Regions from separate parts of the Roseibium sp. AWQ4_290 genome, predicted to be linked through region 1. Evidence: predicted binding sites of a transcription regulator. Region 1 holds the regulator's gene; each other region holds the start of a gene.
The links. The regulator PhoB, encoded in region 1, activates phosphate uptake and scavenging genes when phosphate is short. The targets are predictions, from matches to a motif close to TGTCATNNANCTGTCAT.
Positions count from the first base shown of each region.

Region 2: phnC (phosphonate ABC transporter ATP-binding protein) is a predicted target of PhoB. The motif match lies at 2,897-2,913, and genes of this name have one in related genera.
Region 3: ACXAH0_RS03985 (arsenate-mycothiol transferase ArsC) is a predicted target of PhoB. The motif match lies at 5,976-5,992, and genes of this name have one in related genera.
Region 4: phnC (phosphonate ABC transporter ATP-binding protein) is a predicted target of PhoB. The motif match lies at 2,535-2,551, and genes of this name have one in related genera.

Region 1 covers NZ_JBSWYG010000030.1:18,626-26,645, forward strand. Annotated here, with positions in the region: gene pstC (phosphate ABC transporter permease subunit PstC) at 1-1,401, shown strand, start outside; gene pstA (phosphate ABC transporter permease PstA) at 1,401-2,750, shown strand; gene pstB (phosphate ABC transporter ATP-binding protein PstB) at 2,762-3,559, shown strand; gene phoU (phosphate signaling complex protein PhoU) at 3,591-4,286, shown strand; gene phoB (phosphate regulon transcriptional regulator PhoB) at 4,359-5,057, shown strand; gene ACXAH0_RS23260 (GcrA family cell cycle regulator) at 5,547-6,089, opposite strand; gene ACXAH0_RS23265 (acetylornithine transaminase) at 6,569-7,768, shown strand; gene argF (ornithine carbamoyltransferase) at 7,765-8,020, shown strand, end outside.
Region 2 covers NZ_JBSWYG010000002.1:216,504-224,523, reverse strand. Annotated here, with positions in the region: gene phnE (phosphonate ABC transporter, permease protein PhnE) at 13-921, opposite strand; gene phnD (phosphonate ABC transporter substrate-binding protein) at 994-2,001, opposite strand; gene phnC (phosphonate ABC transporter ATP-binding protein) at 2,024-2,848, opposite strand; gene ACXAH0_RS03235 (tyrosyl-tRNA synthetase) at 3,058-3,330, opposite strand; gene tyrS (tyrosine--tRNA ligase) at 3,685-4,938, shown strand; gene ACXAH0_RS03225 (LysE family translocator) at 5,141-5,872, shown strand; gene ACXAH0_RS03220 (AsmA-like C-terminal domain-containing protein) at 6,094-8,020, opposite strand, start outside.
Region 3 covers NZ_JBSWYG010000003.1:52,332-60,351, reverse strand. Annotated here, with positions in the region: gene sucD (succinate--CoA ligase subunit alpha) at 1-67, opposite strand, end outside; gene sucC (ADP-forming succinate--CoA ligase subunit beta) at 67-1,266, opposite strand; gene mdh (malate dehydrogenase) at 1,342-2,304, opposite strand; gene zapE (cell division protein ZapE) at 2,478-3,635, opposite strand; gene ACXAH0_RS03995 (DUF7662 domain-containing protein) at 3,975-4,760, opposite strand; gene ACXAH0_RS03990 (protease inhibitor Inh/omp19 family protein) at 4,834-5,352, opposite strand; gene ACXAH0_RS03985 (arsenate-mycothiol transferase ArsC) at 5,454-5,909, opposite strand; gene ACXAH0_RS03980 (MAPEG family protein) at 6,147-6,524, shown strand; gene ACXAH0_RS03975 (GNAT family N-acetyltransferase) at 6,633-7,526, shown strand; gene recQ (DNA helicase RecQ) at 7,645-8,020, shown strand, end outside.
Region 4 covers NZ_JBSWYG010000024.1:60,989-69,008, forward strand. Annotated here, with positions in the region: gene phnE (phosphonate ABC transporter, permease protein PhnE) at 1-545, opposite strand, end outside; gene phnD (phosphonate ABC transporter substrate-binding protein) at 660-1,589, opposite strand; gene phnC (phosphonate ABC transporter ATP-binding protein) at 1,648-2,481, opposite strand; gene ACXAH0_RS21375 (DapH/DapD/GlmU-related protein) at 2,885-3,511, shown strand; gene ACXAH0_RS21380 (VOC family protein) at 3,573-3,932, shown strand; gene ACXAH0_RS21385 (helix-turn-helix domain-containing protein) at 4,113-4,685, shown strand; gene ACXAH0_RS21390 (HD domain-containing protein) at 4,750-5,385, shown strand; gene ACXAH0_RS21395 (class II glutamine amidotransferase) at 5,408-6,196, opposite strand; gene ACXAH0_RS21400 (aminotransferase class V-fold PLP-dependent enzyme) at 6,220-7,686, opposite strand; gene ACXAH0_RS21405 (SH3 domain-containing protein) at 7,963-8,020, opposite strand, start outside.

The DNA.
Region 1 (8,020 bases):
GCCCTGTCCAGTGCCGGGGGAGAGCTGTCGGCTCTGCATTCCCTACCGTCCTATTACGGCACGAATGTCGCGATGAAGGCTGCCGTTCCCGCCTTGTTGCTCCTGATCGCCTGGCTGCTCGTGCAGCCGATCTACGTGAACAGCTCCATTTCCGGCATGATCCCGGAAAGCGCCATTCAGGAAGGCTCGTCCCGGGGTCTGGTGCTGGCTGAGGTCCGCCGGACCGCGCGCGGCCTCGACAATGCGGTCGCGATTGGCGCCATGGATGAAGACTTCGCGCGCAATGCCCGCGCCGACTTCACCGACGTCACCACCCGCCTCAAGGATGCGGGCCAGATTGTGACCTCCCAGGTCACCCAGCCGGTTCTGCGCGCCGCGCAAAGTTTCCGCGTGATGAACGCCACCGGCAATCTGATGATGACCGTTGCCATTCTTTTGGTCTCCCTGGCCGGGGCAGCCTTTGGCCTGCGCGAGACCAATGCTGACTTCCGGGCGCGAAATGTGGTCGAGCAGGGTATCAAGGCACTGCTGATTGCAGCGGCCTCGATAGCCATCCTGACCACCATCGGCATCGTGTTGTCGCTGGTGTTCAACACCGCCGAGTTCTTTCGTCTCTATCCGGCCACGGACTTCTTCTTCGGCACGACCTGGTCGCCAAGCTTCTCCGGCCGGGGCAGCTCGTCTGAGTTGGGCATCGTGCCGCTGCTCTGGGGCACGTTCTACATCTCGCTGGTTGCCCTTGTGGTGGCAGTGCCGATCGGCCTCTTCGCCGCCGTCTATCTGTCGGAATATGCCGGTCCGAAAGTACGGGCCGTCGCCAAGCCTCTTCTGGAGGTTCTGGCGGGTATCCCGACCATTGTGTACGGTCTCTTCGCCCTTCTGACCGTCGGGCCGCTGCTGATGTCCATCTTCGGGGAAAACGGCCTTGGCATCATGCAGGCCGGGACCGCCGTCATGACGGCCGGTCTGGTCATGGGCATCATGCTCATTCCCTTTGTCAGCTCGCTGTCCGATGACATCATCAACGCGGTGCCCCAGGCCATGCGGGACGGGTCCTACGGTCTGGGCGCGACCAAGTCGGAAACCGTGCGCCAGGTGATCCTGCCTGCCGCGCTTCCGGGCATTGTCGGCGCCATTCTGCTGGCAGCGTCGCGCGCCATCGGTGAAACCATGATTGTGGTGCTCGGGGCAGGGGCAGCCGCACGGCTCAGCCTGAACCCGTTCGAAGCCATGACAACGGTGACTGCCAAAATCGTCAGCCAGCTGACCGGGGATGCGGATTTTGCTTCGCCCGTTGCGCTTGTTGCCTTTGCGCTGGGCATGACGCTGTTCGTGATTACGCTTGGTCTTAATATTGTCGCGCTTTACATCGTGCGCAAATACCGGGAGCAGTATGACTGATGACCGATACAACTCTTCCTCCCGAAGCGGGCGAAACCACTTCGGCCGCGCCGCGCCAGCCCAAGTCGCTTTATGCGCTGGATGATCTCACTCGCAAGCGCAATGCAGCGGAAAAGCGGTTCCAGGCTTATGGCATCGCCGCCATCGTGATCGGGCTGTTCTTTCTGGTGGTTCTGGCCTTTGCCATCATCTCCCAGGGCATTCCGGCCTTCTCGCGCACGGTTGTTGAAGTGAAGTTTACCGTGACGCAGGAGCAGTATGAAGCAGCGGAAAAGCAGCTCTTCAAGACGAAAGCCTATGAGCAACTTTTCCTGGACGCCCTGACCGCCCAGCTGAAGGACAGTGGCATCGAAGCAGCGGTTGAACCGGCAGCCATCGGCCGCATTGTCGGCAAGCCGGGCAATACAATCCGTTCCTTTTACCGGGAAAATGAAGACAAGCTCGGCGAGCCAGTCGACTTCAAGCTGGCCGCTTCGTCCCGGGTGGATGGCTATATCAATGGCCGGATCACGCGCGACAACATGACCGACAGCCGGTTCCTGCAGTCGTCGGATCTGGACATTGTTGACCATCTGGTCGATGCGGGCGTCCTCAAGAGCGTCTTCAACTGGCAGTTCGTGACCGGTGCGGATGCCGGGGTGGACAATCCGGGTGCTGCTGGCATTGGGGCGTCCGTGGTCGGTTCCTTCTTTATGATGCTGGTCGTGCTGTTCCTGTCCCTGCCCATCGGCGTTGCCGCCTCCATCTATCTGGAAGAGTTTGCACCGCAGAACCGGTTCACCGATCTGATCGAGGTGAATATTTCCAACCTGGCTGCCGTACCGTCCATCGTGTTCGGCATTCTGGGCCTGGCCGTGTTCATCCAGTTCATGCATCTGCCGCAATCCGCCCCGCTGGTCGGTGGGCTGGTGCTGACGCTGATGACCCTGCCGACCATCATCATCTCCACACGGGCGTCCTTGAAAGCGGTGCCGCCGAGCATCCGGGATGCGGCGCTGGGCGTCGGAGCGTCCAAGATGCAGGCCATCTTCCACCATGTCCTGCCACTGGCCATGCCGGGCATTTTGACCGGCACCATCATTGGTCTGGCCCAGGCTCTTGGGGAGACCGCGCCGCTGCTGCTGATCGGGATGGTCGGCTTTGTGGCCCGTGGGTATCCGGACGGGCTCGTCTCCGGCTTCATGGACCCGAACTCCGCCATGCCGGCCCAGATCTACACCTGGGCGGCCCGGGCCGACTATGCCTTTTACGAGAAGGCCTGGGGCGGGATTATTGTGCTCCTGATTTTCCTTCTTTCCATGAACATTCTCGCAATCATCCTGCGCCGCAGGTTTGAGCGCCGCTGGTAAGGATTGATCCGATGAACGAGATGCCGACGATTGAACAGGCGAAAGAGATGACCGACAGCAAGATTTCCGCCAACAAGGTCCAGGTCTATTACGGCGACACCCATGCCATCAAAGACGTGGATATTGAAATCCAGCCGCGTTCCGTTACGGCCTTCATTGGCCCGTCCGGCTGTGGCAAGTCGACCTTCCTGCGCACCTTGAATCGCATGAACGACACCATAGATATCTGTCGTGTCGAAGGCTCCATCAAGATTGACGGCGAAGACATTTACGATCCGAAGGTCGATCCGGTGCAGCTGCGAGCCAAGGTGGGCATGGTGTTCCAGAAGCCGAACCCGTTCCCGAAGTCGATCTACGACAATATTGCCTATGGTCCGCGGATCCACGGCCTGTCCCGCAACAAGGCGGAACTGGACGATATCGTGGCCTCGAGCCTGCAGAAGGCCGGCCTTTGGGAAGAAGTCAAGAACCGGCTGGATGAGCCGGGAACAGGCATGTCCGGCGGACAGCAACAGCGTCTGTGCATTGCGCGCGCAATTGCCGTCAGCCCGGAAGTGATCCTGATGGATGAACCATGTTCTGCACTTGATCCCATTGCTACGGCAAAGGTTGAGGAACTGATCGACGAGCTGCGCGAAAACTACACGATCGTGATCGTGACCCACTCCATGCAGCAGGCGGCCCGTGTCTCTCAGCGCACCGCGTTTTTCCACCTGGGAATTCTGGTTGAGGAAGGTCAGACAGAAGACATCTTTACCAACCCGCAGGACAAACGCACGCAGGATTACATCACCGGACGCTTTGGCTAAGCGTATTTGCGAAATCTGAAGGGGACACAGGATGTCTGAACATACAGTCTCGGCTTATGACGAGGAACTGACTGCCATGGCCGGCAAAGTCGCCGAGATGGGCGGCCTTGCAGAACGGGCGTTCGCGGATGCGGTGCATGCGCTGGTCAACCAGGATCTTGATCTGGCCAAGGCTACCATTTCCGGCGATGAACGCCTGGATGGGTTGCATCAGGACGTGGAGATGAAGCTGATCGAGATGATCGCCCGCCGCCAGCCCATGGGGCAGGACCTGCGCGAGATCACTGCCGCCAGCCGCATCGCCAATGACCTGGAGCGGGTGGGCGACCTGGCCAAGAACGTGGCCAAGCGTGTGATTGCCATCGATAGCAATCTCCAGTCCAAAAAGCTGGCCATCGGGGTCGAGCACATGACCGAGCTGGCCCTGTCCCAGCTCAAGCAGGTGCTTGACGCCTATACGCGGCGCGATGCCGAGGCGGCGCGCCGGGTGCAGGAAGGGGACGCGGAAGTCGACGCGATCTATACTTCCCTTTTCCGGGAATTGCTCACCTACATGATGGAAGACCCGCGGGTGATCACCCAATGTGTCCATTTGCTGTTCTGCGCCAAGAACATCGAGCGGATCGGGGATCACGCGACCAATATTGCGGAGAATGTCTTCTTCATGGTCACAGGCGAGCGTCTGCCGGAAGAGCGGGAAAAGCTCGACGAAACGACCAGCGCATAAACCTCTGCAAAAAACAGTGCGCAATTTCCGGCCGGCGCCTGGGCGCCGGCCGCCTAGACGGAGCAAGAACGAATGCCGAAGGTCCTCATCGTTGAAGACGAAGAACCGCTCAGCCTTCTCTTGAGATACAATCTGGAAGCGGAAGGATATCAGGTGGATTCCTGTGTCCGAGGCGATGAGGCGGAAATCCGCCTGCGGGAAAGCCTGCCGGATCTGCTGCTTCTGGACTGGATGCTGCCGGGCCTGTCCGGCATTGAACTGTGCCGCCGCCTGCGCACCCGCGAGGACACCGAGCGCCTGCCGGTTATCATGCTGACGGCGCGGGGCGAGGAAGCGGAGCGGATCCGCGGCCTGTCGACCGGGGCAGATGACTATGTGGTCAAGCCGTTCTCCGTGCCGGAGCTGATGGCGCGGGTCCGTGCGATCCTACGCCGGGCCAGCCCGGAAGTGGTCTCCACGATGTTGCGTTCCGGCGATATTGAACTGGACCGGGAAACCCACCGGGTCCGGCGCAATACCAAGGAAATCCACCTGGGCCCGACCGAGTTCCGCCTGCTGGAGTTCCTGATGACGTCGCCTGGGCGGGTGTTTTCCCGCGAGCAGCTTCTGGACGGTGTCTGGGGTCATGATGTCTATGTGGACGAGCGCACGGTTGATGTGCATGTGGGCCGTCTGCGCAAAGCCCTCAACAGGGGCAAGGCCAAGGACCCGATCCGCACGGTCCGCGGCGCGGGCTACGCCTTCAACGATCAGTTTTCAGCTGTCGGCTGATATCAACCTCACCAAACAGGACCCTATTCGACCGTGACATGAGAGCGTTCCGCAAGGAACGGGTCACAGGGTGATGTGCGGCTTCGTCCAAGACGCGCGACACGGCGGAACGCTCTCGTGTCGTAGCTTAAGGTGGCTCCTACCAACCTCAATAGATAGGAACCGATCTGACCGTGTTTGGGGACTGTTCGTCAAGGAGCAGGTTGCAGGGCGATATGGTTTATCGTTCAAAACTTGGGACGCAGCTGAACAGTCCTCAAACACGGCCTCGGTGGCCTGCTCCGGCCCGCCGGACTGCGTTGCGCCGCTTGAACGGCCAACAGGCCGGTCTGCGTGCCTCTCCTTGCCGGTGAACTTGCCCACTCCAATAGGGACCTTTTGGGTGAGGTTGGCATGGGGCCTAGTAGGGGGCTGGAAAATAAAAGCACGCTTCAAACTGAAAAGCCCGCCAAAATGGCGGGCTTTTCTCGTTTAAAAGAAGGTGGGGCGTCAGCCGGCCTTCGCAATCACTTTGCGGTCGCGGCGGCGGTCAGCGACCGGCTGGTAGGCGATCTTGCAGTGATGGGTGCAATAGGGAACACCGGCTTCGGACTGGCGGCCGCAGAAGTAGAAGTCGTCCGTCGCCGGGTCGCCGATCGGCCATTTGCAGGTGCGCTCGGTCAGCGTCAGGATCGTGGCACGCTGGGAGATCGGCACCACCAGTTCGGCCACCGGCTCTGGCTTGATCTCTGCAACGGGCGCAGGGGCTGTATCCGCCTTGAGCGCCGTCGCCCCAATTGTTTGCGGCGGCTGCTGGGCCGGCTTCTTCGGAGCTGAGCTGGTGTTGGTGTTGCTGGCGGTTGCAGAGCGCGGCCGACGGGGCTTGGTGCTTGCGCTTGAGGTCTTTGCCCGCCCGGACAGGCCAAGCCGGTGAACCTTGCCGATCACGGCATTCCGGGTGACGCCTCCAAGCTCGCCAGCGATCTGGCTTGCGCTCAAGCCGTCACCCCAAAGTTTCTTGAGGAGTTCAACCCGTTCGTTTGTCCAACTCATTGCCCGCACCTTTTATTGCGGCCTCTGCGGCCATTAACCCCGTATTAAGCATGCTGGTGCATGCCTAAGTGTGGCATATCTAGTATCTTCGAGTGATTTGCCTTACGAGATGTCGTGTCTGATTGGTCACAGATTACAATAACGTTAATTTGTGAGGCAACCATTGGGCCCAAACCAGTTGGGGATGAAGGGACTTTTCCCCAAGTATGGCGAGGGTATTGAGAATTTTACGAATTCTGTTCCGGTGACTCTACGTATGCGGCCTGGCCGCAGGCCCATTGACAGATAATGGGGCGGCCAGTGTATAACGGAACCGCAACGTGCCGCCTCTCAGGGGCGGCACGTTGCGTTTTGGCCTTGTGCAGGTCTGACGGTGTGCGCGTGCACCGCAGCCAGCCTGCCGGAGCTGAAATCCCTGAAAACCGCCAGTCCCTGCCACACTCGACAGCGCGGGGACGGCCATGGAGTTGAATGAGGTTATGTCCGCGACCGCACTGTTTGGGAATTACGCAAGATCATCCCTGAGCTTTGATCACGGGGAAGGTGTCTGGCTGGTGACCAAGGACGGCCGACGATACCTCGATTGCGGGTCCGGCATCGCTGTGAATTCCTGCGGCCACAGTCACCCGCATCTGGTCAAGGCGCTTCAGGAACAGGCGGCGAAGCTCTGGCACATTTCCAACCTGCACCAGATGCCCGAGGGGGAACGGCTGGCGCAGCGGCTGGCGGATGCCTCCTTTGCCGACAAGGTGCTGTTCGTGAATTCCGGGGCCGAAGCCATGGAAGCGGCGATCAAATGCGCCCGCCGCCATCAATATGACAAGGGCCATCCGGAACGGTTTCACATTGTCACCTTTGAAGGGGCTTTCCACGGCCGTACCATCGCGACGATCGCCGCCGGGGGGCAGGAGAAATACCTGGAAGGCTTTGGCCCCAAGGCGCCCGGTTTCGACCAGGTGCCGGCGGGCGATCTGGATGCGCTCAAGGCGGTCATAGGCCCCCAGACAGCGGCCATCGCGATTGAACCGGTTCAGGGCGAGGGCGGTATCCGGGAAATCCAGCCGGACTTTCTGCGCGCCCTGCGCAAACTGTGTGACGACAACGGCCTGCTGCTCATTTTCGATGAGATCCAGACCGGCATCGGCCGGACGGGCAAGCTGTTTGCCCATGAATGGACCGGTGTCAGCCCGGACCTGATGGCGATTGCCAAGGGGATCGGCGGCGGTTTTCCCATGGGCGCGTGCCTGGCGACGCAAGAGGCTGCCGGCGCGCTCGGGCCTGGCACTCACGGCACCACATTTGGTGGCAATCCGCTCGCCATGGCTGTTGGCAATGCGGTGCTCGACATCATTCTTGAAGAGGGCTTTCTGGGCGAGGTTCAACGCAAGGGCCTGAACTTCAAGCAGAAGCTTGCCGGTCTGGTGGACGGCCATCCGGATGTGCTGGCGGAAGTGCGCGGCAGCGGACTGATGCTAGGTCTCAGATGCGTGGTGCCCGTGGGCGAATTTTCGGCTGCGGCCCGGGAGGCCGGGCTCCTGGCCGTTCCGGCCGGTGACAATGTCCTGCGGCTTCTGCCGCCGCTGACAATGAGCGAAGACGAAATTGCGATCGCGCTGGAGCGTCTGGAACAGGCGGCGCAGGCGGTTGAGGCGAACTTGGTGGAAGGAGCGGCCGGATGACCGCACATGCAGCTTACCGGAATTTTCTCGACCTGACGGACCTTGAGGGCGACGAACTGCGCGCCATTCTGGAAACCGCAAAGACCATCAAGGCAAACCGCAATGGTGTGCGCCCGGGTGAGGGGCCGCTGGCCGGCAAGGTACTGGCCATGATTTTCGAGCAACCTTCCACCCGGACCCGCATTTCCTTTGATGTGGGCATGCGCGAACTCGGCGGCGAAACCCTGATGCTGACCGGCGCGGAAATGCAGC
Region 2 (8,020 bases), on a different contig from region 1:
GCCCGCCAGACCTCACGTGCCGGCCAAAAGCAGCTCCAGCGCGATGACGCCCAGCACAAGACACAGAAAGTAGCCAGCAAAGCGCCCGTGATCCGTGCCGTCAATCACCACCTTGCGCAACAAGGACCCGAAAATGTCGAGGATTGAAACAGTGGCCAGAATGATCAGCAGGATCGCCGCCCCAGCCGAATAGTCGAACCCCCGCAGCGCCTCGGACAGGGACATTCCGATGCCGCCGGCCCCGACAATGCCGAGAACCGTTGCGGAGCGGACATTGGCTTCAAACCGGTAGAGCGAATAGGAAATCCAGAGTGGCAGAACCTGCGGAACGACCCCATAGACAACCTCCTGAATGACCGGAGCGCCGGTCGCCTTGATGCCTTCCACGGGCCGGGGATCAATCGCCTCGACCGCCTCGGAAAAAAGTTTTGCCAAGGTTCCTGTCGTGTGGATCGTGAGCGCCAGCACACCGGCAAGCGGCCCAAGACCGACAGCGGCAACAAAAATCAGCGCAAACACCAGCTCATTGATTGCACGGAAGGCATCCATAAGCCGCCTGACCGGAAACACGATCCAGACCGGAGCGATGTTGGACGACGACAACAGGCCGAATGGAATGGCAAGAAGCACGGACAGGAACGAGCCCCAGACAGCCATCTGGACTGTCTCGAGCATCAGATCAAAATAACTGTGCCAGTAGCGGAAATTGGGCTCCAGAAAATCTTCCAGCAGCAAGGCCATGTTGCCACCGCCGGTCAGAATCTCGCCCAGCCGGTGCATGTCCGCTGGCTTGAAGCTCCAGACAAGCATAACGATCAGGCCGCCCCAGATCAGAAGATCGAAGATCTTTTCCTGGGTGTCGCGGCCCGGCACACGCAACTCAGGCTCGGCTTTGGGAACCAGATCGGCAGTAGAGGACATGGGCTTGGCTTCCGTTGGAGGACCCCACCGGCGCGAGGGAACCCCCTCGCGCCGGCCGGGTGTCAAACAGTCTTACTTGCGCGGACGGGCGGTGGCAGCGGCGCGGATTTCTTCGATCCTGGTGTTGATTTCCATGACCTTTTTGGTGCGCTCGTCGTCGGTATAGGTGTCATCACCTTCGATGGACATGCGCTGACGGATCTGGTCCATCTCGTAGAAAGGCCACAGCTGCGCATTGGAAGAGGGAATGAACGGGCCCATGTCGATCATGGCCAGATTTTCGCGGGCTTTCGCCACTTCTTCATCCGTTCCCTGACGGCCATAGGTCATGAAGAAATACATGATCTGCGCCTTGATCTTTTCGTCCAGCTCCGGACGCCAGGCCATCGGGTCGGAGGCGATCAGCGGCGACCGCCAGATTTCCTTCAGCTCGGCAAACAGTTCCGGCTTGGCGTTCTTCAGGCGCGAATACATGCCGGTGGAGGACGCAACGGCCGCATCCACCTGTTTCGTGGCCACCGAAATCAAATTGGTTTCGTGATTGGCATTGCGTACGGTCTTGAAACAGTCCTTCGGGTTTACGCCTTCCTTGGCGAAGATGAAGGTGGACGGAACCAGAAAGCCGGAGGTGGAATTCGGATCCCCGATGCCGAAATTCAGATCCTTGCCGCATTTCATGACATCTTCATAGGTCAGACCGGAATCCTTGTGCGTCACCATGACGGACCAGTAGCCCCGGTCACCGGTCGCTTCGGTGGTCTGCGCGAAGATTTCAGCGCCCGCGCGGTCGACTGCGACCATAGCGGATTTGTTGCCGTACCAGACAACGTCGACCTTGTCGAAGCGCATGCCTTCGATGACACCGGCATAGTCGGCGGCAAAAAACGGCTTCACCGGCATGCCGATGGAATCTTCCATCGCCTTCAGGAAGGGACCCCACTTTTCCCGCTGGGCCGAGCTGGATTCAGTCGACAGAATGCCAAAGTGGAGTTCTTTCGGGTTTTCACGGTCGGCCAGAGCCGGAGCGGCAAGGCTCGCCAGAAGGGCTGCAGACGCAGCGATACGCGCAATCAGTTTCATGTCGTGTCTCCCACGGGGTGTATCAGGCCGTTGCCGACAGTGGCGTGGTCCCGAAGTCGTCGGCATCGGGCAGAACAAGTTCCTCGCTCGCCTCGCCGTAAATCTCACGGAGAAATTGTGTCGTCAGCGCATGGCTGGGGCCGTCATAGACGATCTTGCCCGCCCGCATCGCGATGGTGCGCTTGCAGTATCTGCGAGCATATTCGACCTGATGCAGGGAAACGAGAATGGTTGTCCCGTCTTCTTCGTTGATGCGCGCCAGAATACCCATGACCCGCTTTGCGGACGCCGGATCCAGAGAGGCAATCGGCTCGTCGGCCAGGATGATCTTTGCGCCCTGGACCAGCGTGCGTGCAATCGCGGCGCGCTGCTGCTGACCGCCGGACAGTGTCACGGCGCGCTGGCGCGCCGCGTGGGCAATCCCTACCCGGTGCAGGGCGCGCATGGCCTGCTGCTTTTCAGCCGCGGTAAACAAGCCGAGCATTCCCCGCCAGGTGGGCACCTTGCCCAAAAACCCGGCAAGGACATTCGTGAGAACACTGAGACGCGGAACAAGATTGAACTGCTGGAACACGACGCCGACAGAGGTGCGCGTCGATGCAATATTGCCGGAGACTTTGCCCGCATCCTGAACCTTGGCACCAGACACGGTGACCGTGCAGCAGCCGGGCTCCCGGTCGCCTGCAATCAGGCCGGAGACGTGGCGGATAAGCGTGGATTTGCCGGAGCCGGACGCTCCGATAAGGGCGACGAATTCGCCTTCGGCAACCTCCAGACAGACATCGTCCAGCGCACGGTTTCCAGCGCCAAAGGTCTTTGAAAGCTTGCTGACGGAAATTGCGTTCATGGCTGCCTCCAACTGGGCAGCTTGGTAACAAATTCGGGATCTGGAGAGATGAAGGATATGTGTCAGAATGACGAAACCCGACATCGCAGCCGAAAAACTTGCAAAAGAGGGGTCTTTGAGGCCCAATTCCTCGTCAATTTTCCTAATCAAAACGAAAGGCCCTCGCTTGGGAGGGCCTTCGTTCGGGAGACTTGGACTTCCGCTTGATCTTAGTAACAGACCCGACGGTAGCCAACGACCACATACTGACGGTAGTAGGGATCCCAGCGGCGCACCGGTTTGTTGTGGCAGCGGACCGGCTGGTAATAGCGCGGCTGACGGGCCTGGGAGGCAATGATGGCACCGGCGGCAAGGCCGATAATGGCACCGGCGGCAACTGCACCAGCGCGGTTCTTGGCATGGGCCTCGGCCGGTGCGAGGCTGACGGCGGCGGTTGCAACGGTGGCCACGGTCACGGCGGCGATAGCAAATTTACGAAACATGACTGGTCCTCTCAAAGTGGGTGTCAGCAGTTCCTTGCTGATGAGAGAACCCTACGCCGCAGCGGCAACGCGGGCTGTGATTGCAATCACGCTTGGTCAGATTAGGGGGGAAAAGCCGGGGCGGTTCCCGCCAGCCCCCCTCCGGCCCCCAAGCAAACTGCTCTGGCGGCAGCTCCCCTGCCACTTTTCGCAGCATCGGCAATTTACAACGCCCTGGCCACAGGCTAGATCAGCCGATGCTCCCGGGTTGCGGGCGGCCTTCCATGGGAAGATCGCCTTTAAAAGAGGCTGGAGAGCACGTCCGCAGACAGGCCGGGCAGGCAAGACACAAGACAACAGGCACGGGCAGACATTATGCGTGAGTTCAAATCGGATTTCCTGAACATTCTCTCGGAGCGCGGGTTCATTCATCAGATTTCCGACCCCAAAGGACTGGATGCGCTTTGCGAGAAGGAAACCGTGACCGCCTATATCGGTTTTGACTGCACCGCCCCGAGCCTTCATGCAGGCTCACTTGTCCAGATCATGATGCTGCACTGGTTCCAGAAGACCGGACACCGGCCGATTGCGCTCATGGGCGGTGGCACCACAAGGGTCGGCGATCCGACCGGCAAGGATGAAAGCCGCAAGATCCTCAGCGAAGAAGCCATTGAGGAGAATAAGGCGGGCATCTTTAAAGTGTTCGAAAAGCTGCTGACCTTCGGCGACGGTCCGGGCGATGCTCTTATGGTCGACAATGCAGACTGGCTCATGCAGCTCAACTATGTGGACTTCCTGAGGGATATCGGCCGCCACTTTTCCGTCAACCAGATGATCCAGCGCGATGCGGTCCGTCTGCGCCTGGAGCGGGAACAGCACCTGTCCTTCCTGGAATTCAACTACATGCTGCTGCAGGGCTATGACTATCTGGAACTCTACCGGCGCACGGGCTGCCGGCTGCAGATGGGCGGCTCCGACCAGTGGGGCAACATCCTGTCCGGTACCGATCTGGTGCGCCGCCTGGAGGAAAAGGACGCCTATGCCCTGACCTCACCCCTTCTGACCACCGCGTCCGGGGCCAAGATGGGCAAGACCGCAGCCGGGGCCGTCTGGCTGAACGAGGATCAGCTCTCCGCCTATGACTACTGGCAGTTCTGGCGCAACACGGAAGACGCCGATATCGAGCGGTTCCTGAAACTCTTCACCGTTCTGCCCATGGACGAGATCGCCCGCCTTGCCGCCCTTGAAGGCTCTGAAATCAACGACGCCAAGAAGATCCTGGCAACCGAAGCCACCGCCATGATCCATGGCCGCGCCAAGGCAGACGAGGCGGCTGAAACCGCCCGCAAGGCCTTTGAGGAAGGTCAGTCCGCAGAAGGCCTGCCGACCGTCACGGTTGCCCGGGCGGATCTGGAAGTTGGTCTTGGTGTCTTGTCCGCCTTTGTAACCGCTGGCCTGTGTGCATCCAACGGGGATGTCCGCCGCAACATCAAGGGCGGTGCTGTGCGGATCAACGACAAGGGCGAACAGAATGACAAACGCCTGCTTACCCTTGCCGATATCGGCAGCGACGGCGTGGTCAAGCTGTCCCTTGGCAAGAAAAAGCATGTCTTGCTGAGACCGGAATAAGCCTGACACAAACCGGGCAACTGCAAAAAACCTTAATGTAGAAGAGAGATAGCCGGGGTCGGCCCCTAACCTAAGTGTGGTTGCAAGTAAATCGGCTCCGGCGTTTAGCGAGGCAGACATTCGCGCCAGCTAGGCTCGTAGCCGCTTCCGGCCCAACGGGACGTGCGATCAGTCTGCGGTTAAGGTCAGCTTTGAGCCCATATTGACGAATGCTGCATATCGCACGAACGTCCGTTTGCACGAACTCGACATCACACTCGCTGTCTGGCAGACTCAATATTATTCAAATAATTGCAGTTGGTACATTCAGATGGACTCAGTTCTCTTTGCAGCCTTTTTGACGACAACTCTGGTGTTCTTGGCAGTTCCGGGGCCATCAGTGGCGTTTGCCACTGCACAAGCCATCCGACATGGGCCAAGAGCAGCCTATGTTGCTGTTGCAGGTGATGCCCTTGGAACAATGGTTCATGTTATAGTTGCCGTTGCCGGATTAACTGCGCTGGTAGCGATGTCAGAAATGGTTCTGCCATTCCTGCAAATCGCGGGTGGAATGTTTATTCTTTGGATGGCTCTAAACGCGTTCAAGAACATTGGCAAATCAGCGGAAAATGTCGCGCGGCCATCTGACCGAACTACGTTTTGGGCGGGATTCTTTGCCTGCGTTACAAATCCAAAAGCAATAGTGTTCTTCGTAGCGCTATTCCCGGCCTTCATTTCCTCCAATCACAACGTGCTTTTTCAAGGTGCTGTGTACGGCATCATCTTTATTGTCTTGGACGCAATATCCATTTTGACTTACGCGCTGCTCGCCACAGCGACCGTGAAACGCACGACGTCCCGTTGGCTAAATCCAGAAATTTTGAGTGGCTTGGGCCTTACTGGGGTAGGCATTGGCATGGTGATTAAGGGATACCGCTCGATCCCATCCAACTAGCGTAAGAGCCGACATTGGAACAGTCGCGGCGAACGACAAAAAAGTCCGCTTTGCTGCCGTTTGTTCACATCGCGGCGAATGCCCGGTTCCCGTGCAGCTAACGGCAGTTTCTTAACTGTTTCAGATTTCTGAAACATGTCCGAACCCCGAAAGCCCCGCTGGACCAAGGGGTTCGGCTCAATTTTTTGCTACGCGGCCACATTTAGGTTAGGGGCTGGGGGTCAGCCCCGGTTTTTGGCGTTCGGCTGAAATTCAAACATGCGCCGGAAAATCCCCGGTGCAATGGCCGAGATCGGATTGACCGTCAGCACCGGATCGGAGACCGCGCCGGACAGGCGGTAAGTCACCCCGATCAGCCCTTCACCCGAATTGCCGCCAAGCGCAAAGCCCAGAAGCGGGATCTTGGTGAAGAAGTTATTGAGCGCATAAATCGGCACAAAGGTGCCGCTCAAGGCCAGAGTCTGGCTGTTGAGGTCCACAGTTCCGCTGACCGTGCCGCCCAGCACATTGCCCTGAAGGGCGCCGCGAATGATCGTCAGCACATCGCCTTCCCGGGAAAAATTGATATCCATTGTGTCAAAACTGGCGGACCCGTCCGGGCTGCGCGCGGACTGGATGCTGCTATCCGGATTCAGGTTGTCTTTTTCCCGCTGCCGGATGCGCTGGATGGCCGGATCTTCGGTGATGCGCAGCGAACGCACCTTGAAATCCCCGGCCCAGCTGTCCTCATCAGCCATGGCGACACTCAAGACGCCGCTCCCGCCCTCCATGCGCTCATAGAGGTCAAGGAATTTTAGCGTCGCCCCGGTATCGGCAAACCGGCCGCTGGCCAGCTGGCTGTCGCCCTCTTCCGTCACCTTGAACTCAAAGCTGGACCGGCCGTTGACCTGCCCGCTGACATCAGCTGTGCGCAAGCCCTTGCGTCCGGTTTCCACCCGCCCGGAGAACCCTTGAATGGTCTGATTGTTGAAGCCGGTGACCCGGTCGATATCCGCCGCGATGCGCGCACCATCGGAAAAATCGCCCTCGCCCTTGCTGCCCCCCGGACTGCGCAGGCTCTGGATCAGGCCTCGCCCGTCAAAAGAGGTGCCGGTAAAAACGATATCGTACCGCCCGCTGCCGGTGCGCTGCAGTTCCACTTCAGCATCATCGCCCGCCCGCAAACGGAATGTGCTGAAAGAAGCGTCCACCAGCTCGCCGCTTTCAGACAACCGCAAGCTTCCGGCAACATCCGTGCCTTCCGACGTCAGCCGGAAGTCGCGCACCATCTGACCTTTATTCGTCTCAATCAGCTTGAAAACAGCCTTCGCCGGAACACCTTTGGCCTTCAGCCAGCCGAGCGCCTCCAGACGCAGTTCGCTCTGCTTCATGTCCACGGAGAATTGCTGACCGTCCCCGCCGCCGCTGACGCTCAGCACCAGAGGCCCCTTGACGAAGGCCGTCAGGTCAATACCCTTTTCTTTCAGCTGATCGGCTGTGACGGACACGACCACATCCTGTTTGCCCGCAACTCCGGAGTTCCCCAAAGGTTCGATCAGGTCGATATCCGCCTGAAGCCCGTCCAGAATGCCCTTTCCGGTGATCGCCACCTGGTCGGGATTGGCAGAAATCTTCACATCAGCCTTTTCAATCGTGTGGCCCATGATCGGGTTGGAATCGGTGAAACCGTTGAGTTCGCCAGCAACAGACCAATCGATATCCTCAACCGCAATGCCGGGGGCCAGCGGGAATTCTGCCGTGACATCCATGCTGCCGGTCCCGGTGGCCCCACCGCGTTTCAAGCCTGCCCGCTCCAGCACATCCAGCGGATCGCTATCGGCAACGGCAGCCAGTTCATTGGCCGTCCCGCTGATCAGGGCGGAGACCTTCGCGGTCTTCCCATCTCGAAGCGGCAGGTGAAAAATCTCAAACACGCCTTTTGGAACCGTGACCTCGCCCCCCGTTGAGGCGGTCGCAACGCCATCCCTGGCGGCCACGGTCAGGATCTCATCCTTCACGGTCAAGGTGCCTGCAAGACCCCTGACTTCCGGCAAATTGCCAAAGGGTGTCACCGCCCCGCCTTCAAACGTCATGTCCATGCGCATGTCGTTTCCCGACCAGCCCGCATCCGGGTCCCGGTGATTGAAGGCTGGTGGCCGGATCGCTCCG
Region 3 (8,020 bases), on a different contig from region 1:
ACGTACCGGTCTTGCCGGTCAGGCCCTGAACGATGATTTTTGTGTCTTTATTGACGAGGATGGACATTACGCGTCCCCCTTCACGGCTTTCACGATTTTCTGGGCAGCGTCGTCGAGATCGTCAGCGGCGATCACGTTCAGACCGCTTTCGTTGATGATCTTTTTGCCAAGCTCAACATTGGTGCCTTCCAGGCGCACAACGAGCGGAACCTGCAACCCGACATCCTTGACGGCTGCAACAACGCCCTCCGCGATCACGTCGCAACGCATGATGCCACCGAAAATGTTGACCAGGATGCCCTTCACGTTCGGATCGGACGTGATGATCTTGAAGGCGGCCGTCACCTTCTCCTTGGAGGCACCACCACCCACATCAAGGAAATTGGCCGGCTCCGCGCCATAGAGCTTGATGATGTCCATGGTGGCCATGGCCAGGCCCGCGCCATTCACCATGCAGCCAATATCGCCATCAAGGGCAACATAGGCGAGGTCGTATTTGGACGCTTCGATTTCCTTGGCGTCCTCTTCCGTTTCATCGCGCAGGGCCATGATGTCGTCATGGCGGAACAGCGCATTGCCGTCGAAGGAGACCTTGGCGTCCAGAACGCGCAGGTGACCGTCCTTCATAACGATGAGCGGGTTGACTTCCAGCAAGGCCATGTCTTTTTCGACAAATGCCTTGTGCAGGATCGGGAACAGCGTCTTGCCGTCTTCAGCAGCCGCACCGGTCAGCTCCAGGGCCTCGCACAGCTTGGCAGCATCGGCTTCGGTGACACCGGTGTCCGGGTCAATCGGCAAGGTGATGATCTTTTCCGGGGTCTCTTCGGCAACGGCTTCAATGTCCATGCCGCCTTCGGTAGAGACGACGAAGGCCGGACGGCCGACGCTGCGGTCCACCAGAATGGAGAGATAGAGCTCACGCTCGATATCAGCACCATCTTCGATATAGAGACGGTTGACAACCTTGCCTGAGTCACCGGTCTGCTTGGTGACCAGGGTGTTGCCGAGCATTTCCTTGGCGTGGGCCGTCACTTCTTCCAGCGAGAAGGCCAGGCGGACACCGCCCTTGGCATCTTCGGAAAGTTCCTTGAACTTGCCCTTGCCGCGCCCGCCGGCGTGGATCTGGGATTTGACGACCCAGAGCGGTCCGGGCAACTTCTTGGCTGCCGCTTCCGCTTCATCAGCGGAAAAAATCGCCACACCTTCGGCGACCGGAGCACCAAACTCCTTGAGGACCGCCTTGGCCTGATATTCATGAATGTTCATGTGTTTCCCCGTTGTCGGAGGACCGGCCCTTCATGGATGAAGCACCGGCCGTTTCTAGTCCGAGACAGCCAGCGCTTAGGCCAGTGCCGGCTGAATTTTCTTACAAGCTTCCACCAGGCCGTCGACGGCGCCGACAGACTTGTCGAAATTGGCTTTTTCGTCGCCCTGCAGGTCGATCTCGATGATGCGCTCAACCCCGTCAGCGCCGATGACAACCGGAACGCCCACATAGGTGTCCTTCAGGCCATACTGGCCATCGAGAGCGGCAGCAGCCGGCAGAACGCGCTTCTTGTCCTTCAGATAACTCTCGGCCATGGCGATGGCGGAGGAGGCCGGGGCGTAGAACGCGGAGCCGGTTTTCAGAAGGCCGACGATTTCAGCGCCGCCATCGCGGGTGCGTTGAACGATCTCCTCAAGGCGCTCGGCCGTGAGCCAGCCCATCTTGACCAGATCGGTGAGCGGGATCCCGGCTACGGTGGAGTAGCGGGTCAGCGGCACCATCGTGTCGCCATGGCCGCCCAGAACAAAGGCCGTGACATCTTCAACGGAGACGTTGAATTCTTCGGCCAGGAAATAGCGGAAGCGGGCGCTGTCGAGCACCCCGGCCATACCGACAACCTTGTTCTTCGGCAGACCGGAGAATTTCTGCAGGGCCCAGACCATCGCGTCGAGCGGGTTGGTGATGCAGATGACAAAGGCGTTCGGAGCGTGTTTGGCGATGCCGGAACCGACCTGTTCCATGACCTTCAGGTTGATTTCCAGAAGATCGTCGCGGCTCATTCCGGGCTTGCGCGGAACCCCGGCGGTCACGATGACAACGTCGGAGCCTTCAATGGCTTCGTAGCTGTTGGCACCGGCCAGCTTGGCGTCGAATCCATCCACCGGGGAAGACTCGGCAAGGTCCAGGGCCTTGCCCTGCGGAACACCTTCCGCAATGTCGAAGAGAACGACGTCCCCCAGTTCCTTCAAACCTGCCAGATGAGCGAGCGTGCCACCGATCTGACCTGAGCCGATCAAGGCAATTTTGTTCCGCGCCATATCGAAAGTTTCCCTTTACGTAAGATGGAACTTGATGCCATCCGCTGATGACTGCGGATGGCACTACTCCCTTTGCCGCCCCCGCGCAACCTCGCCAAAAGAATATTGCGAGCAAGGCGGCGAATTTTTTCATTTCTTCCCGCCTGCATACTTCCTGTATAGGGAATGCAGACCTAGGCGTGTATATCCTTTTTCTCTCCCGCGAGATATGCCTCCGACCGCATTTCGATCAGCCGCGAACTCGTCCGGTCAAATTCAAAAGCTTCCGTACCGCTTTCAGCGACATAGAGATCCGGCGGCTCGGCCGCGGCCGAGATCACAAGTTTGATGCCGTTGTCGTAAAGCGCATCGATCAGCGTGATGAAGCGTTTGGCCTCATTGCGCCGCGCCTTTGACATGACGGGCACGTTATCCAGGAAGACCGTGCTATAGGCGCTCGCAATGCGCAGATAGTCGGACGCGCCCAGCGGTTTGGCGCACAGATCCTCAAAGGAGAACCGGGCGGCGCCGGAGGCCACCTGGGGCACCGGGATCTTGCGGCCCTTGTTTTCCAGTTCATCCGCATGGGGTTTCATGCCATGGGTGAGCCGGTCCCAGATCCGGTTCATCTCAGTGTCGGCTTGCCCGCCAAGCGGAGTGACATAGACCGGGGCGCCAGCCAACTTTTCCAGCCGGTAATCCGTGGGCGAGTCGAGATGCAGCACTTCCACCTTGGACTGGAGCATGCCGATGAAGGGAAGGAACAATTGCCGGTTCAAGCCATCCCTATAGAGATTGACCGGCTCGACATTTGAGGTTGCCACCACAATCACACCGCGCTCAAAGAGCTGGGTGAAGAGACGACCCAGGATCATCGCATCAGCGATGTCGGTCACGGCGAATTCGTCAAAAAGGAGCAGCCGGGTTTCCTCGGCCAGCTTGCTGGCGACCGGCGGAATCGGATCATCTCCCTTCACCTCTCCGCGCTTGTGCGCCTGGCGGTGCGCATGAATGCGCTCATGCACATCGCTCATGAATTCATGAAAGTGCACCCGGCGTTTGCGGCGAATGACCGTGACCTCATAGAAAAGGTCCATCAGCATCGTCTTGCCGCGCCCGACACCGCCCCACATATAGAGCCCCTGCACCGCCGCCCAGAGCTGATTCTTCTTTTTGGCAAACAGCCAGCCGAGCGAACTTTTCTTTGAAGCAAGCCGGGTTTCGGCAAGGCGGGTATTGAGAAGATCCAGGCGCCGGACGGCTTCCCGCTGGACAGGGTCTTCACTGATCTGGCCAGACGCGATCAGGGCATCGTAGCGGGCGCTGAGTGCGCGGCTGACCGGCAGTTCCATCTTCAAGGGTGCTGCTCCCTCCAGGAGGTGTCGTCAACAGTCCGGACTGGACGGGCGCTGGAACACCGGCCGCCGCTGCCGTGTCTTCTGACAAGTTCTCGCCCGGCGGAATAAGGTCAAAACGTCGCAGATGCAAGTCACGATCTGCGCCGGAGGCGTTCCAGAATCTCAAGAAGTCACATTTCAACCGATTGAAGGTGCAGGCAAAACCCGTCACGGCCCGGCCGGGTCCTTAAGGACTATGAACCGGCGGGTGCCGGCTGCCGCAAAAAATTGCCCGCATCCGGTCAACCGGACACGGGCAAGCGCACAGGGAGGGGACTGTGCTTGAGGAGATACTTATTTCAGGATCAGGACAGACTTCCGTCCGGCCTGCAGTTCCTGCAGATAGAGAAGCTGGGCGACCAGATGACATTCTTTGGGATCGTCCAGGTCGGCCTTGCGGCCACGGCCATCGGTGAGCAGCCAGGCATTGCCACCTTTCACCGTGTCGCATTCGATCGGGGCACTCAGGTCAAAGCCGGACTTTTCCACGATCTCGACTCCGGTCTGATAACCGTCTTCAGAATCATGTCCGTTCATCTTGAGCCGTAAGGCGCGATAGGCCTTCTGGATCGACGGGCTCGCCACAATCGTGGTGATCACGTCATCGCCATCCATGGCGGCAAAGCGCACCACACCGCCCTGCTTCGGGATCGATCCATTTGAACAGGGGGTCTCCTGCAGGCTGCCGAGCGTTGTCCACTCAGAGCGCAGGGTCACGGTTGCCGGCTGGCGCAGGGCCGCCATTTCCTTCACCAGTCGTTTTTCTGCCGCCCGCTTGGGGGTCTTGAGTGTTTTCTCGCCATTTGAGGATTTGGCAACGGCAACCGTTCCGCCAATCCTCAAGCGTCTAAAAACGATTACATCACGCATCAAATCAGTGCGCTCGACACGCCAGCCAGCATCCAGCCAGGCATTTTGATGAACGAGACTTCCGCCAGAATTGGCCCACCAGGTCCTGTGTTCCCGCGCACTTTTGGGCAGGTTTGTTCCCAGGATGTTTTCGACCTCATCGAGCTTCGCGGCCCAAACAACATCTTCAAGACGGGCCAGGTGTTCACGTAGGGGTTCGTATTTTGACATTGCACAGCCTTTCCGATTGCCATGCAATTATACACTTATAACGAGCAGTGTCCAGAAAAAATACCTAGGGTTATTAACGGTAAAGGGAAATGGGAGCCCCTGCCGAGGTTTGGCCGTTAAATTTTCCGGGCTCGCTGGAATAAAGTTGGGCGGCAATCACGCCGGATCCGTCTTTCAAAATCACCTGATTGCCATTGAGGTCCCATGCGGAGATCCCGGACAGGGCGGGGGTAACACAACCTCTGGTATTAGCGCGGTAACCGCCTTCCCAGGTCGTCAGTGTCATGAACGCCATGCAATTGTCCCCGGAAGAGGCCAGTTTCCAGCCCCCCAGAAGATCTGTCCGGCCCACCTGCTGCGCGTTGGCGGGCGCTGCCACCGGATTGCTGGCAAGGTCCGTGCTACCGCCAAGGGTCGTTCCGACCGGCGGTGCGCCGTTAGGGTCAAGCGGGCCAAGAGCGCCTGTACCGACGGGCGTCGTCGGGGTTGCCGGCAGGGGCGCGGCATAGTTCGGGCCACCGGAGGTCCTCTGGCATCCGGCCGCCAGAATGGCCAAGCCCATTACCAAAACCAGTTTTCCCGTAAGCGTCATGACGAATCAGTTCCTTATCCTCGACCCTTTCTGTTCGCCTCTCTTAGCCCAGAATGCGGCGAAAATCCAAAATAGTGCATAATTCTGTTCCTGTGGGGGCGCTAGGCGACATTCCACAGGACCCCCCGCCCCACCGCATTTTCCGGTTCGATCAGATCATCAATGGCCGAGCGGATTCGCTCAAATGCGCCAAGACACGCGCCAAAGCCCGCCATCCCGGAGGCGACCGGATCCATCTGCCACCAATGGCTCGATGTAGTGGCTTTCCAATGTGCGGGCAGCGGTACGGGAGCCATGTTGCTCAGATAGACAACCCGGTCCGGGACAATGGCATGCGGCATCAGGAACACGTCCACCGGCTTGGGGGCCAGGCCGTGCGATTCGATGCCCTGAGCCGACAACAGCCGTTTCACATGGCGGTTCAAACCGTCTGCCGGCGCGGTTCCTGCGGAGAACGCGCGCATCAGGCCCCGGCCCTTCGCATTCAGATAAGCCTCGGCCAAAGGTCCCAGCAAGGCATTGTCCGGGCACAGAAAGAGAAGGGTTGTCTTTGTCACGGGCTGTCCTCGAATCCATAAGCGCAGCCTCCTGCGGCGCCAGCGGCTTCCGCTTAACGGCAGCACAGGAAAATTTTGTGACACTTACCGCTTATCCCCACTTTCCAAGATTGCCGTGTTTCCGCCGCACACGCGGCATGCAGCCGGCACCACTTTGTTCCGGCGGCCGGGTTTTTCCGACATTCGCGGACAGAGTGTCTTATGTGTGAACAAGACCTCGCATAAAAGGATCTGACCATGCCCATTGCCTTCTGGTGTATCCTCGCCGCCGCCATCCTGCCCATCCTGTCCGTGTTTCCGGCCAAGCTGAGCAAGGAATACGACAATGCCAGACCGCGCGATCCGGACTATTGGCGCGAGGGCTTCCGGGCCCGGGCCCAGGCCGCCCAGGCCAATGGCTTCGAAGCCTTCCCATTTTTCGCTATCTCGGTTTTTGTCGCCATGAGCCAGGGGGCCTCGCTCGACTGGGTCGACCGGCTGGCCGTGCTCTTCATTCTCCTGCGGCTGATATACGTGTTTTGCTATTGGGCAGACAGAGCAACACCGCGCTCCGTGGCCTGGGCAGCCTCCTTCATCACACTCATGGCACTTTTTACGAGTTCTCTTTGGACCTGACCCCTCTTCGGGAAGTGCAAAATTATTGAGCAAGCATTTGCACCGCGCGGCCGATTTCGTTAACGATGCAAGTGTGTAGTACGGGTTCCCCATGGGCAGAGGTGAAGTGTGCGGACCACAAACCAGACGACAAACACTTTGCCGGCGAACCGACAAGCCGCATTGCAGCGACAGCTTGCAGATCAGCATATTGTCGATGTTCTGATTGCCGAACGGGGCAAACTGGTCATGGCCAGCCCCTGGTGGCCACTGATCAAGCCGTTTGCCTACAAGATCCTGCGCTACGGCTCCGCCGTGGACATGGCCGATACGATTTCCCACATGGACGCGGTCGATGTGTTTGCCCATCTGAGCAAGCTTCTGACCCTGAACGTTACAACGCTCGGCCTGGAGCGCGTTCCCAAGGACGGGCCGGTGGTGCTGGTCTCAAATCACCCCACCGGAATTGCCGACGGCATTGTGCTTTATGACGCAATCAAGTCCCGGCGCACGGATCTGGCGATCTTTGCCAACCGGGATGCGATCCGCATCAATCCACGTCTTGCGGAGATGATCATTCCCGTCGAATGGCGCGCCGATTTCAAAAGCCGCGAAAAATCCAAGGAAACGATCAAGCTGGCCAACTCGGCCTTCACCCAGGAGCGGGTCGTCGTGCTGTTTCCCTCCGGGCGCCTGGCCTACTGGCACCAGGGCAAGCTGACCGAACGGCCCTGGATGACGTCGGCCCTGGCCCTGGCGCGCAAAAACAAGGCCCCAATCATCCCCATGCATATGGGCGGCCGGAACTCCGGCCTTTTCTATTTTCTCGCGCGGGTGTCCACCGAATTGCGCGACATGACCGTATTCAACGAGTTGCTCAACAAAAAAGAAGCCCGGTTCAACGTTCATTTCGGCAAACCGATCCGTCCGGAGCGCCTGTCTGGAGATCTTGGAGAGCTGACCGAACAGATGCGGGTGCACTGCGCCGAAACGCTTGCTGAAGATCCAGACGCCGAGTTCTGACCCCTCCGCTGCCCCCATCCAGGCTTTGACTTTGCCGTGTCAAAATCATCCACAGGGCAGTTTGCCCTTGGCGGGCGAATAAGACATTGTGCGGTAGTTTTAGGGAAACAGCCGCCACATGTCAGTCTCACCCGCGCTCGCTGCGGATGCCCCCATTTCAGCTCCGCCTTCAGACGCTCCGGCATCTGAAGCTCCGTCAGTCCGTCCGGAACCCAGGCCCCTTGCCGTTCTGCAGACCGTTTTCGGTTACAGTGCCTTCCGCGGCAAACAGCAGGAAGTGATCGACACGCTGATTGAGGGCGGTGACGCGGTGGTGCTGTTTCCGACCGGGGCTGGCAAGTCGCTGTGCTATCAGATCCCGGCACTGTGCCGGCTTGGGGTCGGCATTGTGGTCTCGCCGCTCATCGCGCTCATGAAGGACCAGGTCGGTGCGCTGTCGGCCGCAGGGGTCCGGGCTGCGGCTCTCAACTCCACCCTGTCCCAGGAGGCGCAGG
Region 4 (8,020 bases), on a different contig from region 1:
TTGCATTCGGAAAACAGCTTGCCGAGCGCGCCGATGGTGTGAAAGGCAACGGCCGCCACAGCAGCCACGGCGGTCGGCCCCAGGGCAAGCACAAGCACCAGGGCCAGCACCAGCTCGGGAAAGGCGCGGGTCACGTCCATCAGGCGCCGCATCCAGAACACGACAAATCTGTTGGAGACCAGATTGCGGCTGGCCACAAAGCTCAGGGCGCCGCCCAGAACAAAGCCGATCAGTGTCGCCAGGATCGCGATGTTCACGGTCTCGACCAAATACGGGAAATAATGAGCCAGAAGGCCGAACCAGGACCATCCTGCATCGAATGTGTCGACCAGCAGATCCCGGGGATAGTCGAAAAAGCTCGCCAGACCGTTGGAGAAGCTCCCGGAATTGGCCTCATCTGCAACCATCAGGCCGCCGATGATGATGATCACACAGACACCAATCAGAAGGGCCGTATAGAGATTTCGGCTCCGGGCCATCTTGCCACAGGCCTCATCGATGGTCTGCAGTTGGGGATGGTCGGACAAGAGGGAGTGTGCGGTCACAGCGGGTCCTTTTCAGCCGGTTGGAGCGGCTTTGCGCGAGGCTGTGGAGCGCCTCAGCGGCTCAAGGCAGGTAAAAGGGGCGGCTCCGGGCCGCCCCTTTCTCAAAAGAAGAAATTAGTTCTTCTTGTTTTCGATCTTTGCCTTACGGGCGGCAATGATGGTGTCGTAGAAGCCAGGCTTCACTTCGACATACTGTTTGATTTCACCGGCAGCGACATTGTACATGCACTCAGGATCGTCCTTGTCAAAGGAGAGCATGGACGCCTTGATCTTGTCCTTGACGTCTTGCGGCAGGGAGGAACGCAGCACGATCGGGCCGTTCGGGATCAGCGGCGAGCGCCAGATTTCACGGATCTGGGACATGTCGAGCATGCCTTTGTCGACCATTTTGCGAAGGTTGCCGGAGGAAAAGCCTTCGTCCCAGTCGCCCACACCGGAAGACCAGGTCACGCCACCGTCCACGTCACCGTTCAGGACAGCCAGGACGTTCTGCTCGTGGCCACCGGAGAACTGTGTGGAGCTGAAATAGGTGTCCGGGTCGATGCCCATTTTTTCGAAGGACACGGACGGAACCAGGTAACCGGACGTGGAATTCGGATCGGCATAGCCCAGCTTCTTGCCTTTCATGTCATCGAGGCTTTCGATGTTGCTGTCGGCAAGGGCAACCATGATGGAGTGGTAGCCGGTGGACCCGTCAACCTGCTCGGTGGTCACGATCGGCTCGACCAGGTTCGGGTCGGCCAGGTAAAGAGATGAATAGCCGGACGCGCCCAGCTCGGCATAGTCCAGGTTGCCGCCCTTCAGGCCTTCCAGCGTGCCGGCATAATCAGCAGCCGGGAACAGTTTGACCGGAACACCGAGCAGTTTTTCAAAACGCTTGGCCAGGCACTCGTTGCTGCGCAGGCGGTCCGCCTCGTTTTCACCGCCCAGGATACCGATACGGAATTCCTCGATGTCTGCGGCGTTGGCAACGGACACATTGACGGCGTTCAGGGCGAACACGCTGACGGCGGCAGCCGCAACGATTTTGGAAAAGATCTTCATGAATTGACACTCCAAGAGGGTCTGTTTCGGATGACATTTGAGAGGATGAGCAAGCGGATCAAACCGTTGCGGCCGCCGGGGTCATCGCTCCGGCGGATTGCGTTGCGCCGGTCCCGCCGGCGTCGATTGCAGTTGAGGTCGCGGCCTCGTTGAAACTTTCGTCGGCCCCGTAGATTTCGCGGGCCGCATCAGTGGTCAGCTCTTCCGGCGGGCCATCGAACACCATGTGCCCGTCGCGCATGCCGATAACCCGGTCGCAATAGGTGCGCGCCGTGTCGAGCGTGTGCAGGTTGCAGATCACCACCTTGTTGTCGCGCTCATGGATTTCGCGCAGCGCGTCCATGACAATCTTCGCATTCATGGGATCGAGCGAGGCAATCGGCTCATCGGCCAGGATCATATGCGGGTCCTGCATCAGCGCCCGGGCAATCGCCACGCGTTGCTGCTGGCCGCCGGACAGTTCCTCGGCCCGTTTGGTCGCTTCCTGGGCAATGCCGAGACGGTCCAGATTGATCAGCGCCAGCGCCCGCTCTTCCCGGGAAAACAGTTTCAACAGGGAGGGAAGCGTTCCGTGCATGTTCAACCGGCCGAGCATCACATTGGTGACCACGTCGAGCCGGGGCACCAGATTGAACTGCTGGAAAACCATGGCGCAGTCGCGCTGCCAGCGGCGCATCATCCCGCCTTTCAGGCTCAAAATGTCCCGCCCCTCAAAGAGGATCTGCCCGGATGTGGCCGGGGTGAGCCGGTTGATCATGCGCAAGAGGGTGGACTTGCCCGCACCAGAGCGGCCAATGATGCCCACCATCTGCGGCTGGTCGATGGTGAAACTCACCTTGTGCACCGCAGTCCGGGCCCCGAAGGTCTTGGTCACATCCTGAAACTGAATCACGCGAGCCCTGCCCCATGAGTGTTGAAATGCAGGGCGACAAGAGCCATTTCAGGATTACAATTGCATGACATGTTTTTGACTTTAAGGTCAAAGATTTATGTCACTTCGGTGACATCTTGAGCTTGATCTTTGGCGAACCGTGCGAAGACAGCGGAAGAACGTCGCGTTGACAGCCTTTTTACGGTGTCACATCCGGTGCCGGACTTGCCTGAAATTCAGGCACCGCATCTGGAAAAATTTCCAGAGCATTACATTCAAGAGTTTTGGCATTGACACCACTCCCGCAAAAGGAGTGCCGCCGCGTTACAAAAACGTCATCAAACCGTCACCCAGACCACCCGCCCGCAGGCTAAAACCCGGTCCCGGTTCAAGTCCCTCCCCCAAAAATCCAGATGGAGTCCCGATGTCCGCCCCCACGCAAAAACAGGCCCTCTCCGAAGCCCCGACGATTCACCCGGACGCCAAGGTGCTCAATTGCGAGATCGGGGCCTGGACAGAAGTCGGAGCCCACACCCAGATGCGCGAAAGCCAGATGGGTAATTATTCCTATATCGTTCAGGAGGGGGACGTGGTCTGGAGCACCATCGGCAAATTCTGCTCCATTGCCCGCCGGGTGCGCCTCAATCCCGGCAACCACGCCACCTGGCGCGCCTCACAGCACCATTTCACCTACCGGGCGGCGGCCTATGGCCTGGGCGAAGACGACGCAGACTTCTTCCAGTGGCGCAAGGATGACTGGGTAACCCTCGGTCATGATGTGTGGATCGGGCACAATGTGACGGTGCTGGCCGGTGTCACCATCGGCACCGGGGCAATTGTTGCGGCCGGGGCGGTCGTCTCCAAGGATGTGGCGCCCTATACTGTGGTCGGCGGGGTCGCCGCCAAGCCGATCAAGCGCCGCTTCAGCGAAGCCCAGGAAGAGGCCCTTATGGAAATCTGTTGGTGGGACTGGAGCCACGATCAGCTGAAAGAACGCCTGCCGGACTTCCGCAACCTGACGATTGATGCTTTTATCGAAAAATACCGGTAGCAGACGGCCCCCGAGCCGGCTGTCTGTTTTACCGGCTCCCTCTCGCCGGAGTGTTCAGCCGATGGCTCCCCTCACCCGCCTGATCCTTTATGTACGTGACCCGGATCTGAGTGTCGCCTTTTATTGCCGGCACTTTGGCTACGAGAGGCAGTCTGATCCGGAAGACCGGCTGACGGAACTGGTTCCCCCGCCCGGGGGCAGTGCGCGGCTGTTGCTGCACAAGGCTGCCAAATCACAGAAACTTGGGCAAACTGCTGTCAAGCTCGTCTTCGACGTCTGCGATGTCGCAGCCTTTTGCGAGACAGCCGGACAGAACGGGCTGACCTTCGGGTCTTTACACAAGGCTGATGGATATGTCTTTGCCAATGCCAAGGACCCGGATGGCAATTCCATTCAAGTGTCCAGCCGGGCGTTCAAATAAGCCGTGCTCCCGGCACTCCGCATCTTTCCCTTGCACAACCGGCTCCGGTTTCACTGTGGTTGATCTGGTGCGTGTCGTGTTCAAATGGTTTCAAACCGTTTTGTCTTTTGCGTTGAAATTTCTGATTTCAGGCAGCGAAAGGCAAAACCGCTTTATCGCGACACGCTATAATCTGCCGTCATGATCACCGAGTGTGCTGTTCTACCCGCCAGTCTCGGCCCGTCCTTGCGCAGGTGGCGGGTGCTGAACCGCGTCAAGCAGCAAGTGCTGGCCGCCGAACTCGGCGTATCTCAAAGCCGGATTTCAAGATGGGAAAGCGGGCATGGGGCTCCGGATCAGAACTGTGCTGCGAAAATCGCCTGGCTCTTGCGCGCCCGGCCACAAAGCGCATCGGACCGGGCACTGCTCGACCTTGTGACCAAGTCTTCATCGCCAGTGCATCTGGTCTGTGACCTCACCCACAGGCTGCTGGCGGCCTCGCCCGCCCGCGCCGCGCAGTGGCATGTGGGTGTTCCGGATCTTCTGGGCAAACCTCTGTGGCGCTTTGCCTCTGAAGGTATCCGGGCCGCAGAGCACCAATTGCAGGACCTGGGCTGGTTCGAGCCGGACAGCCCGGACATTGTCTACCGGACCGAACGGGCGGAATTTCAGGAACTGACGATTCCCGAAAGCTGCCTGCGCATTTCCCGCCTGGTACTGTCAGATGGTGGCTGTGTCCGGCTTGTGCGGGACGAACGCTCTCCAGACGCATAATTTATTCAGGCTTCCGACCAGATGGCTGCTCGCCTGAAACGGTCTGCGGCGCTACCATCGGTCCATGAGCACCACAGCCGAAATATCTCCGCCCGACACCCCGGAAGCCGGAACAATTGCCCCCTCCAGGCTTACCGGTATTCTAGCCTTTTTGCAGGAAGCTGAGCGGCTGAAGGACACATTGCGCTCCGGCCAGTCCAGATCCGGCCGTCCGGAAAGCAGTGCGGAACACAGCTGGCGGCTGGCTCTGATGCTGGTTCTTTTTGAAAAGGAGCTGGCGGGGATCGACTTTCTGAAGCTGTTGAAACTGGCCCTGATCCACGACCTGGGCGAGGCCATTTCAGGCGATATTCCGGCCCCCTTGCAGACAGCGGGTGATAACCGGGAGGCCCGGGAGAGACAGGACTTTCAAACCCTGTGTGCGGCGCTGCCGGAAGATCTGACGGACAGCCTGTTGGGGCTGTGGGACGAGTATGCCGCTGCGGCCACAACGGAAGCCCGGCTTGCCAAGGCCTTCGACAAGCTGGAAACCATTTTTCAGCACCATTTGATGCCGCCGCAAAGCGCGGACTTTCACCGGTTCAATCTGACCTACGGGGCTGAGCGAACCGGGGCCTTTGCACTGACCCGCCAGATCCGGGAGATTGCCGATGGCACCACGAAAGAGCTGATGGCAGAGGCAGCAGGGAGCCAAGAGTGACGGCGGTGCGGACCTGAGCCCCTCAGCTCTCCACCAGGTCTTCGTCGCTGATAAACGCCATCTGCCGGACCGTTCCCGCACGGACCTCGATCATGTGGCCATGGGGCACTTCCACCCAGCACTCACCGGCCTGGTCCAGCGGCTCCGACACCACCATGACGCCATCGTCAAACGCCCGGTAATAGAGCGTCGGCGGGAAATTGTCGGAGGCATAGCGCGCAGCATAGAGCGTCTCGCCATCCGACCAGGCTGAGGCAAAGCGCATATGCGGTGCAGTGCCCGCAAATTTGGACAGGGCTTCAGCTTCAAACACTGCCCGTGCCATGGCCGCGCGCGGATGCAGCGGCAGGCCATAGGCCAGCGCGACCAGAAACAGGCACTCACTGTCAGTGCCCCCCATGCGGTGGCGGTAAAGATCATCGGGAATCATGTTGTCGAGCCGCCGCCGCACCTTGTCATAGCCACCCACCTGGCCATTGTGGATGAAACTCCAGCGCCCATGGGTGAAAGGATGGCAATTGTCGCGGATCGTGGCCGTGCCGGTCGAAGCGCGCACATGGGCCAGAAAATGCCCAGAGCGGATATGACGGGCAATCTGGAGCAGATTCGGGTCAGACCAGGCGGGCCGCACATCCTTGTACAGGCAGGGTGTGTCCCGGTCGCCATACCAGGCGACCCCAAAACCATCCGCATTCACCGCCGTCTTGCACGACAAGGCGTTGCGACTCTGATCGATCAGCGAATGCTCGGGATCGCAGATGACCTCTTCCAGATAGCGCGGTGCTCCGCTCCAGGCTGCCCAACGGCACATGGCTCAACGCTGATCCTTGTTTCTTAAGCAGCGTGCTCGATGGCAGTGAACCGCGCCTTGGATTCATCACAGATATACTGCTCCGCCAGAGGATACGGAGCCCGGGCCAGCTCATCGACTGCCGCAATGATCCTGTCCCCCTTCTCCTCCGTCAGAAGAACCGAAAAATTGAGCCGGGTCCAGCCGGGCTTCTTCAGTTCTTCACCGGAAAGAATGCCTGCCCGCATGGCGTCGGACTGCTCCTGCCCGATCTTGAGCAGCCGGTGGGCATAGGGCCCGGCGCAAGCGCAGCCGCCCCTTGCCTGAACCCCATAGGCATCAGATAGCATTCTGGTGACCAGCTGCTGGTGGATATAGCCGCCCCGCTCCAGATCGCGCACCCGGAAGGAAAACACCGGCAGCACATGGCAGGCTTTTGGGTTTCCCATGAGTTCAATTGCTGGATTGGCGCTCCACACCGAAAGCGCCTTCTCCCGCCAGGCCGCATTTCGCTGGTCCATGACCTCCTGGCCGATAGCCTCCTTGACCAGAAACACCAGCGCCGCCCGGATATCACCGACCACATTGGGGGTGCCGGCCTCCTCCCGGGCGGCAATGTCCAGGCTGTAGTCATGGCCCCAGGGGGATACAAAGCGAACGGTGCCACCGCCCGGGAAAACCGGTGCGCTGCGGCAGACCGCCGCCTTGCGGACAATCATGATACCGGACGAGGCCGGGCCGCCAATGAATTTGTGCGGGGAGACGACCACCGCGTCTTTTTGTTCATCGGTTCCCTCGCGCATATCGATGGGAAGATACGGTCCGGAGCCCGCACAGTCCCAGACACTCAGCGCACCATAGGCTTTCAGAAGCCGTGTTACGGCCCGGTCATCAGTGACAATGCCGGTGACATTGGACATTTGCGAAAACGCGCCGATGACCAGCCGGCATGTCCCCGCCCCGCGCAGAACATTCTCCAGATCCTCCAGATCCGGACCGCCTGTTTCGTCTTCTGCAATCTCGACGACATCCGCCCCGCTCTCCCGCCAGGGCAGGATATCGGAGTGATGCTCATAGGGCCCGAGAATCACAAGGGGGGTCTCGCCGCGCCGGGCCGCATCGGCAACGCCCAGAAGATGTACAAGCCGGTTCAGGCCTGCCGTGGCCCCGGAGCCGCAAAAGACAGTGGCGTAGCCGTCCCCGGCACCGCAAATGCGGGCGATTTCCGTACGGGCCGCCGAACGCATCCGGGTCATGGCGCTGCCGCAAAAGGAGGCTTCCGTGTGGCTGTTGGCATAGACAGGCAGGATGTTCTCCAGAACGAAGTTCTCGATCTGGCGCAACGCCCGCCCGGAAGCCACATAGTCGGCATAGATCATTGGGTGATCACCGTGCGGGCTGGAAACAATCGCGCTCTCGCCGATCAGGCCCTTGCGCAACCTGTCGGTCAAGCCGGGGCCTTTCAGACTGTCCTTGAAGAGGTCGAGCGCAGTTCCGGTGCTGTGGGGCATGGGTTTCTCCAGTATCATGACCACAATCATATGATCTTCAGACCGGGATCTTCCTTACCTTTCTCCTCGCAAATAGATCAAAAATTGCCTCTTATGATCTTATTTTGTCCAATTTTTCGATCAAATTAACATCTCAAATTTGACACTCGAATCCCTCTCCGCAGCTACGGCCAGTCAACACCCCATCGAAAGCCCCTGCCCCCTTCCAATGCAGTGCCTCAAGCCGGAGGCCAGCGGGAAGCGGGGCCGGCCTGTCTGCCTCCCCGCTCTTGCCGGTCAGCGTCTGCGGTGGCCGCCCGCACGGCGCTTTGAGGCTCCGCCTCCCCCGCGGTTC